3 regions of the Pararhizobium capsulatum DSM 1112 genome follow, and region 2 is predicted to be linked to each of the others. Evidence: riboswitches for the same ligand, from Rfam matches in the RefSeq annotation. Region 2 holds a riboswitch; each other region holds the start of a gene.
What was found. Region 2 has a riboswitch for S-adenosylmethionine ahead of QO002_RS04870 (O-succinylhomoserine sulfhydrylase). Riboswitches for the same ligand answer to the same signal wherever they lie in the genome.
Positions count from the first base shown of each region.

Region 1: another riboswitch for S-adenosylmethionine. It lies ahead of QO002_RS28685 (hypothetical protein); the one in region 2 lies ahead of QO002_RS04870 (O-succinylhomoserine sulfhydrylase).
Region 3: another riboswitch for S-adenosylmethionine. It lies ahead of metA (homoserine O-acetyltransferase MetA); the one in region 2 lies ahead of QO002_RS04870 (O-succinylhomoserine sulfhydrylase).

Region 1 is NZ_JAUSVF010000004.1:71,872-75,143, reverse strand. It holds gene QO002_RS28695 (phosphatase domain-containing protein) at 287-499, shown strand; gene QO002_RS28690 (hypothetical protein) at 517-1,530, shown strand; SAM-I-IV-variant riboswitch at 1,715-1,817, shown strand; gene QO002_RS28685 (hypothetical protein) at 2,049-2,258, shown strand; gene QO002_RS28680 (calcium-binding protein) at 2,678-3,272, shown strand, end outside.
Region 2 is NZ_JAUSVF010000001.1:1,028,332-1,031,603, forward strand. It holds gene QO002_RS04865 (hypothetical protein) at 1-162, opposite strand, end outside; gene QO002_RS04870 (O-succinylhomoserine sulfhydrylase) at 315-1,499, opposite strand; SAM riboswitch at 1,543-1,621, opposite strand; gene QO002_RS04875 (2'-deoxycytidine 5'-triphosphate deaminase) at 1,697-2,794, shown strand; tRNA gene QO002_RS04880 (tRNA-Gly) at 2,870-2,940, shown strand; gene QO002_RS04885 (hypothetical protein) at 3,072-3,272, shown strand, end outside.
Region 3 is NZ_JAUSVF010000001.1:103,804-107,075, forward strand. It holds gene QO002_RS00485 (ABC-F family ATP-binding cassette domain-containing protein) at 1-1,117, shown strand, start outside; SAM riboswitch at 1,169-1,246, shown strand; gene metA (homoserine O-acetyltransferase MetA) at 1,311-2,234, shown strand; gene QO002_RS00495 (aldose epimerase family protein) at 2,381-3,272, shown strand, end outside.

The sequences.
Region 1 (3,272 bases), on a different contig from region 2:
GCAGGTCCGACGTTCGGACGTGTGGGCATCACTTTCTGTCCGGGGAAATACGACCGGCAAGCCATGAGCGGCTATTGGGATCGTGATCTGAATATCGATCTCGATGCGATCCGCGACTGGGGAGCCGCCGCGGTCGTTACTTTGGTGGAGCAGAAGGAGTTGGTTCTCCTTCGGGTGGAACACCTTGGCGAAGAGGTCCTTCGCAGAAGAATGCTGTGGTTCCACCTGCCGATTGGCGACGTATTGACGCCGGACGCAGAGTTCGAGCGGCAATGGGACGTTGCCGGTGACCAGATCCGCACTGGTTCGCAGCGGACGCGATGTTGTGGTTCACTGCCGCGGCGGCCTCGGACGGGCCGGTACGATCGGAGCCCGTCTTCTCATCGAACTCGGCATGGAGCCGGCGACCGCGATCAGGCAAGTACGCGCCGTTCGTCCGGGGGCAATCGAGACGTCGGATCAAGAAGACTACGTCCTGGGCATTCGCTCGAAGACCTAACAAGAAGGGGGGAACGGATGATGGATTGGTTCGAACAGCTCACAGGGTTCCCCGAGACTGGCTACCAGGAAACCCGTGCCCGGCTTGAGGTCGTTGACGGCCGATTACGCTCGAAGGTCAATGGTGCCAGCTATGCGGCTGGCAAGCTTGAACTGATTTCCCTCCAAGATCTGCGCGAGAGGGCAGCCTCTCGCCGCGGCTTGCCGGGTCGGCTTCGGACAAGGGTCGTGACCGGCGATGTACGGAGCATGCATCGGGCCCCGGAAAATGCCGGCGCATTGTTTCAAGTTGCGTCACAGTTTAATCTACTTGAAATGACGGGGCCAGAGGTGACGCCCGAGGATGGCGTGACCCGATATCAACACGACCATACCCAAGGGCCGGCTTGCGCGATCGCAGCGGGCGCTGCGACCATTTACCGGAACTACTTCGTTCCAATCGACGGGGGCGAGGGCCAGACCGCCAACAGGCAACTCGACGGGCTCGCTGCCCTTGGCGCGGCATTGAGTGCTGGGACCAAACTTCCCGTCAGCGATCTTTGGACGATGAAGAACGGCTATGCGTTGTGCAGTGAACGGGGCCTCGATGCAGTCACTCGACATCTCCGAAGTCTTGCGCCAGACGAGATCGATACCCTGCGTGGAAAGCTGCGCATCGGGGTACATAGCGGTGTGGAAGCCACTGAAGCCGTTGGACCGAACCGACCACAAGTTTCACAAGCGCTCTGCTCGGCGCTCCCGGTTGCCTACGGCGTACGATCTCCTTTTTGGGAATTGTTCGCGTCACTGGTCCTGGAGGCTGCATACGAGGCTACTTTGTGGGCTGCGGTTCTGAACGCGCACCGCGACGGATCGAAGGTCGTTTTCCTGACGTTTCTCGGCGGAGGCGTTTTCGGCAACTCCGAAAGTTGGATTCACGGCGCCATGCGGCGAGCCTTCAGATTGACGGAGACCTTCGACCTTGACGTGAAGCTTGTAAGTTACGGAACGCCCTCGAAGGAAATTCTAGCGACCGCTGAAGAGTTTCCCTGACGGTCACACGGCCCGACCGCCTGATACTGTCTTCCCTCGACGGGTGTTCGGCCGCCCGCCACACCTTTGCGGATCGTCGTAACATCATGACAGCGGCGAGTGCGGACAGTGCTCAACCAGGGAAGGAGTTCACGCACGGCCCCGAGGTCCGGATTGACAATTCTACCCCGTTGAATATGTTCAGGGCCAGCATCAAGAGCGGGGCGAAAGCCCTCGCCAACCTGCCCGCCCGGGCAAGGTGGTGACCCGCAAGGGGATGTGGCCAGACGGCAACCAAACGGGCTGATCCTGCACCACCGTCCCTTGCCCTCGCTCCTGATGAACCGGAACAGGGAGACGACGATGGCCAAATCCACATTCAAGATCCCCACCAATGCCCCCGACATTCCTCGCGTTGTCAGTTTCTCAGGAAATCGGATTTCCAGGTCGCCCATGCTGGACGGATTGTTCACATCAGAGTCGGCACTTTGCGCTGCTTCCGAGTGATTGAAGAAAGGAACAAGCGAATGGCGAGGATAATGCCCGGACAGAGAGGCTACGATCCGGATTGGGACAGCCCGGAAGCGATCGCGAAGCATATCGTGCGGGGGATCTACAACGTACCCCGGAGGGCGGAAGCCTATCACCGGGAGAAAGCCCGGCTGGAGGCGGAAGACGAGGCGTTCAGAATTGGCACGGCGAGGCCGCTGAACGCGAGGACGAAATCGAAGCCGCCATGGACCAATTAGCTGCCGATTTGTCGAAAAGGACGGGGCGCGGAGAGGAGGACAAGAAAATATAGGCAGGATAAGGCGACGACAGTTGCTCGCGTTGTCAACGGCGGGCGGCTCACCGTCCGATTGCTCTTGTTAGGAGTAGGCGGAGCCCTGATCGGCAGCAAAGAGCAATCAATTGGCGACGATGAGCAAGCTCGCTCGCCGCAGCGAGTCTATCTTACGTTTCTGCCAGACGCGCGCGAAGGCGTGTGGTTTTAGCTGTCAGAAAATGCCACTACCAATTTGAGCCGACTTGAAGGATATCTGTCTTCGGGTGGGGACCCCACACAACCCGTCGAGCCACACAGTCGCAACCTTGGAGACGAGGAGCGACAGATGACGTCGCCGTGAGCGTTTCAAGAATAACCGTTTAGTCAACGAAATGGAAGAATATGAGTTCCAATGAGCAACTGGCCGATGGTTCTAGCGGCACAAATACCTTTCTCTATCTGACAAACGGCGCGCCTGCCACAGGAACAATAGAATCCGTTTTGGACTTCGATGCATTCGGTGTTTATCTAGTTGCTGGTATCGAGTATCATTTCTACCTAAACGGTAATCATTTTCCATCTGGAATATCAAACGAAGATGCGTTTTTCAGATTGTATTCCCCAAGCGGGGAAAACCTTCTAGGAACTTCGGTTACAGTCCCCGTAACTGGAGACACTGTTGAGTCGCTGTTCTACACTCCAAGCACTTCTGGTCTGCACTTCGTCCAGGTTGCTGGCGGAGGTAACGTAGGATCTTACTACCTCCAGAGCGAACTCTCTTACGCATCGGGTGTTCCGGACGACTATTCGGCGAATTGGGCTACGGCACCCTCACTTTCATACAACACGATTGTAACGGGTCAGCTGGAAATAGCTGGTGACGAAGACGGGTTTCTCGTCTCCACTGTGGCTGGGCAGCGCTACTACTACGAATACCAGTCCGCGGTTCCAGACTTGTTCGCGCAACTAAAGGGCGCCAACTATGACACCCTCTCTT
Region 2 (3,272 bases):
GACGGATTTGGCCTTTTCGATCGCATTCAGCCGATTGAGACTATCATCAGCGCCGGTGGGCATGGTGACGGATACGACCTCGCCATGATCGCCGACGAATTCAACCGTAAATCCCATCTTGCCACCCTGTTCGGGAATGACCTGTGTGCCGACAACGTGCATGTGAGCCTCCTGTTTGAAATATCTCCTCTCATCAAACGAGAAGCTGGTCTCAATGGTTCCGCGGCAAAGCAGAACGTCGGTAAGACGCACATGAAAACGCCCGCAAGAATGCGGGCGTTTCACGAATCCCTCGAAGGAGCAGCTGTATCTGCTTACGCCTTGACTGACCGCAAGGCCTGCGCGAAGTCTTCAAGCAGATCGGCGCTATCTTCGATGCCAGCGGAGAAGCGGACTGTGCCTGGGGAAATTCCAAGCTCGGTGCGCGCCTCGTCAGAAAGGTTCTTGTGCGTCGTGGTTGCCGGATGGGTGATCAGGCTCTTGGAGTCGCCAAGGTTGTTGGAAATCACGGTGATATCGAGCGCGTTTTGAAGCGCGAAGGCTGCTTCCTTGCCACCCTTCATCTCGAAGCAGACGAGCGTTGAGCCGCCGGTCATCTGGCGCGCGATGATATCAGCCTGCGGATGGTCCTTGCGGCCCGGATAGATCACCTTCGCTATCTGCGGCTGCTCGGCAAGGAAATCGGCGATGCGGGCTGCATTCTCCGTCTGCTGGCGAACGCGCAGCGGCAGCGTCTCGATGCCCTTCAGGAGCGTCCAGGCGTTGAACGGCGAGAGTGCCGGGCCGGTGTGGCGGAAGTAGTCGTGCAGGTTCTCGTTGATCCAGTCTTTGCTCGACAACACGACCCCGCCGAGGCAGCGGCCCTGGCCATCGATATGCTTGGTGGCCGAATAGACGACGACATGGGCGCCGAGTTCCAGTGGTTTCTGAAAAAGCGGTGTCGCAAACACGTTGTCGACGACGACCGTCGCGCCGATCGCATTGGCGATCTTGGCAACACCTTCGATATCGACGACTTCGAGCGTCGGGTTGGTCGGGCTTTCCAGGAATAAGACCTTGGTATTCGGGCGAACGGCAGCTTCCCAGTTGGCGAGATCGCGGCCATCGACCAGCGTGCATTCAACGCCATATCTGGGCGCCAGCGTCTCAACGACATAGCGGCAGGAGCCGAAGAGGGCGCGAGCCGCGACGATATGATCACCGGCCTTGACCTGGCAGAGGATTGCGGCAGAGACAGCGGCCATGCCGGACGCCGTGGCGCGGGCGTCCTCGGCGCCTTCCAGCATGCACATGCGCTTTTCGAACATGTCGTTGGTCGGGCTGCCGTAGCGGGCGTAGATGAACCCGTCGGTCTCGCCCTTGAAGCGTGCCTCAGCCGCTTCCGAGCTGTCGTACACGAAGCCTTGGGTCAGGAAGATGGCTTCAGAGGTTTCGCCGTGGTTCGACCGGGTGGTTCCACCATGAACGAGCTGCGTTGCCGGGCGCCAGTTTTTGCTCATCATTCGTCTCTTTCAAAACAAAAAAACCGGCCGCAAAAGCAAGCCGGTCCGAGACCCGGCCTTTTTAGCTACTTATTTAACGTGGCTGCAAGCCGACCGGCCAAATCACCACGGGATAAAGCTGCAATACTGCCGTTCCCGGCTTGCGTCAATTCCCCAGGTTTGGTTTCTCTGAAGGGAAACCTAATGGAATGTTCATGGCGCGCGAAACAGGAATATTGGCGGACCGGGCGATCGCCGCTCTCTTCGACGAGGGGCGGCTTGCAAGCGAGGCCGCGCTCGATACGGATCAGATCCAGCCCGCCAGTCTCGACCTGCGTCTCGGCTCGAAAGCCTTTCGCGTGCGCGCCAGCTTCATGCCAGGCCCTGGCCATCTCGTCGCCGACAAGCTCGACCGGCTGAAACTTCATGTGATCGATCTTTCGGAAGGCGCGGTGCTGGAGACGGGCTGTGTCTATATCGTTCCCCTAATAGAAAGCCTCGATCTGCCGGCCGTGATGTCTGCCTCGGCCAATCCGAAGAGCTCGACCGGTCGTCTGGATATTTTTACCCGCGTCATCACCGATCGCGCCCAGGAATTCGACAAGATTCCCGCCGGCTACAAGGGGCCGCTTTACCTCGAAATCAGCCCGCGGACCTTTCCGGTCATTGTGCGCCGTGGCTCGCGTCTGTCGCAGATCCGCTTCCGTATCGGCCATGCGCTGTTGACGGAGACCGAGGTGATGGCGCTGCATGAGAGCGATATTCTTGTCGCCAGCGAAACGCCGAATGTCTCGGGTGCCGGCATCGCGCTTTCGATCGATCTGAAGGGTACGGGCGTCGATGGTCTGATCGGCTATCGCGGCAAACACCACACCGCCGTCGTCGATGTCGACAAGAAGGCGGAGCATGGGATCTTCGATTTCTGGGAGCCGCTCTACAGCCGCGGTCGTGACGAGTTGATCCTCGATCCTGACGAGTTCTACATCCTCGTATCGCGCGAAGCAGTCCACGTGCCGCCGCTTTACGCTGCGGAGATGACGCCGTTCGATCCGCTCGTCGGCGAGTTCCGCGTCCATTACGCCGGCTTCTTCGACCCCGGTTTCGGTCATGCCTCTGCTGGTGGGACGGGAAGCCGCGCCGTGCTGGAGGTGCGCAGCCACGAGGTTCCCTTCATTCTCGAGCACGGCCAGATCGTCGGCCGTCTGGTCTATGAGCATATGATGGAGCGCCCGGAGGGTCTTTATGGCCTGCTCGGCACGTCCAACTATCAGGCGCAGGGTCTGAAACTCTCCAAGCATTTTCGCTCGGAATAGGTGTCGGGTCAGACGGTTCCTGAGTGCCCATCACTCTTGACAGCCAGCCGCTGTTGGTGGAAACCTCAAGGTGTTGCGGGTATGATGTAATGGTAGCTTGTCAGCTTCCCAAGCTGATCGCGCGGGTTCGATTCCCGCTACCCGCTCTAGTGAACGCCGTCCCACATACCGCTTGCTAAAGGTTGAACCGAAGCGCATTGTCGCGCCTTCGGCAGCAAATTATACAGGCGCTGCCGCTTGAGGGTCAGATGCCCTCGCCTCAACAAAGGAGGACGATATGTCTTCCAGCCATCACCAAAACTTTCTGAAAACCATGCAGCTCAGATCAATCAGCCGCTCCGCGCCGGCGTTGACCGATGCTGCGGCAGAATTGCATGGCGCGCCCTTGCCTTTTCTTTCGGGTCGGTTTCAGCTCGGTGCCGAAAATGAGCCGATTGTTGTCGGTCTGTCGGTAGGCTCTCAAAACGCGCCTTTGCCT
Region 3 (3,272 bases), 920 kb from region 2:
CGTGACGGCCCGGCGCAAGCGCAACATGCGCCGCCTTGGCGCGTTGCAGGATTTGCGTGCCAAACATCGCGGCCATAGCGGCCCGCAGGGCTCGGTCCAGGCGACGGTTTCCGACGCCCGCGAATCCGGTAAACTGGTACTCGAGGCAGACCAGATCACCAAATCCTATGGCGAGCGCACCATCGTCGCGCCCTTCTCGATCCGCGTCCATCGCAGCGATTGCATCGGCCTCGTCGGCCCGAACGGCGCCGGCAAGACGACGCTCCTGAAGATGCTGACCGGCCAGATCAAGCCCGACAGCGGTTGGGTCAAGCTCGGCACGAACCTCGAGATCGCCACGCTCGACCAGCGCCGCGAGGACCTGAACCTTGAGGACACGCTGGCCCACTACCTCACGGACGGCCGCGGCGAAAACCTGCTGGTCAACGGCGAGCAGCGCCATGTCACCGGTTATATGAAGGAATTTCTCTTCCAGCCTGAGCAGGCGCGTACACCGATCAAGAACCTTTCCGGTGGCGAGCGCGCCCGGCTGATGCTGGCGCGCATCCTCTCGCGCCCGACCAACCTTTTGATCCTCGACGAACCGACCAACGACCTCGATATCGAGACGCTGGATCTCCTGCAGGAAATCGTCGCCGGCTTTTCCGGCACCGTGATCCTCGTCAGCCACGACCGTGACTTCCTCGATCGCACCGTGACGTCAACGATCGCGCCCGCCAATCCGGATGCACCGGACGGCCGCTGGATTGAATATGCCGGCGGTTATTCCGACATGATGGCCCAGCGCAGGGGCGCCCAGGACGAAAAGCGCAAGGCCGAAAAGGCCGAAAAAGCGCGTTCCGCACCTTCTACCACCGCCGACACCCCGAAAGCAGCAAGAGGCAAGCTCTCCTTCAAGCAGAAATTCGCACTCGAAAACCTGCCGAAGGAAATGGCGAAGGCCGAGGCGGACATCGCCAAACGCGAAACCGAAATGGCCGACCCCAATCTGTTTTCGAAAAATCCGGCCCGGTTTTCCACACTTGCTGCCGAACTGGAGAAACTGCGCGCCTCTGTCACCAAGATGGAAGAGGACTGGCTGGAACTGGAAATGCTGCGAGAGGAGCTGGAGGGTTAAGCCGCTCCAGCGATTTTTCCGGGCATTGCATTTGCCCGGAAGCAGCGCTATTTAAGCATTCGTGGTGATTTGGCCGGCCGGCTTGCAGCCACGTTAAACAAGTCGCTAAAGGGCCGTGGGTGAAGCGGACCGGTTGCGATATTTTTCGTTGCCGGTTTTTTGTTTTCCGGCTCTTGTTCGTCGAGTGAGAACCATGCCCATCAAGATCCCCGATACGCTGCCCGCTTTCGAAACCCTCACCAAAGAGGGCGTGCGGGTGATGACCGAGACGATGGCTATCCGCCAGGATATCCGCCCTCTGCAGATCGGACTCCTGAACCTCATGCCGAACAAGATCAAGACCGAAGTGCAGATGGCGCGCCTCGTCGGCGCCTCGCCACTGCAGGTCGAGTTTTCCCTGATCCGTCTCGGCGGACACAAGGCGAAGAACACGTCCGAAGAGCACCTGCTTGCCTTCTACGAAACCTGGGAAGAGGTGAAGGCGCGCAAGTTCGACGGCCTGATTATCACCGGCGCGCCTGTGGAATTGCTGGATTATGAGGACGTGACCTATTGGGAGGAGATGAAGCAGATCTTCGACTGGACGCACACCAACGTGCACTCGACGCTCAATATCTGCTGGGGTGCGATGGCGGCGATCTATCATTTCCATGAGGTGCCGAAACATGCCTTGAAGGAAAAGGCGTTTGGCGTCTATCGCCACCACAATCTCAATCCGTCATCCGTCTATCTCAGTGGCTTTTCCGATGACTTCCAGATCCCCGTCTCCCGCTGGACAGAGGTTCGCCGCGCCGATATCGAAAAGGTCGACGGCCTGGAAATCCTGATGGAATCGGACGAAATGGGTGTCTGTTTCGTGCATGAGAAAACCTGCAACCGGCTCTACGTCTTCAACCACGTGGAATATGATTCGACCTCGTTGTCTGACGAATACTTCCGTGATGTCGATGCCGGCGTGCCGATCAAGATGCCGTTCAACTACTTCCCGCATAACGATCCAAGCCTGCCGCCGCAGAACCGTTGGCGAAGCCACGCGCATCTGCTTTTCGGCAACTGGATCAACGACATCTACCAGACCACCCCTTATGAGCTTTCAGCTATCGGCAACGACGACTGAACCGACAGAGGGCAGATATGATGCTCATGAACACCCGGAAACGTTGTGGGTGTTCATGAGCCATGAATTGTATGACTTTTTGGTTGCCGCGCCTTCGGAAATGGCGCAGTTTGCGCCAAACGGGTGCCAGGAGGAGACGCAGGGCCGTGGAAGCATTGAATAAAGAATTCGGCCGACTGCCATCCGGCGAGCCTGTCCATCAGCTGACGATCAAGGGTGGCGGCCTGACGGCCCATATCCTGACCTGGGGCGCCGTGATCCAGGATCTGCGCCTTGAAGGCCACGCGGCGCCGCTCGTGCTCGGCTTCGAGCGCTTTGAGGATTACCTCGCCCATTCCCCCTATTTCGGTGCAACGCCCGGCCGCAACGCCAACCGCATCGGCGGCGGACGCTTCAGCATCGATGGCAACGACTACCAGCTTGAATGCAACGAAAAGGGTGTGACCCACCTGCATGGCGGCAGCGACGGCGTCGCCAAGCAGCTCTGGAGCGTGGTTGAGCACGCACCGGATCGCGTCGTTCTCGAAATCGTCGATCCGGAGGGCCGCGCCGGCTATCCCGGCAACTGCGACATCCGCTGCACCTACGAACTCAAGGACGGCGGCGTCCTTAGCGTCAGCTACGCATCGACAACGGACAAGGCCACCATCGCCAATGTCTGCCAGCACAGCTACTTCAATCTCGACGGCGGCCCCGATGCGCTCGACCACGACATCATGATTGCCGCCGGCCACTATCTGCCGACGGACGAACGGCAGGTGCCGACCGGCGACATCCGCCCGGTGGATGGCACCGCCTTCGATCTGCGCAGCATGACCTCAATGCGCCGGCAGATGGAAGGCGACAAGATCGGCTACGACCACAACTTCTGCCTCTCGCCCGCCCGTGGTCCGAAGCGCTCCGTCGCACTGGTGCGCAGCGTCAATTCGGGTGTCGCATTGGAACTTCGCACCACTGAACCGGGCGTGCAGTTTTACACCGGCTTCAAGATGAAAGTGCCGGTGCCGGGGCTTGAAGGCAAGACATATGGCCCCTTTG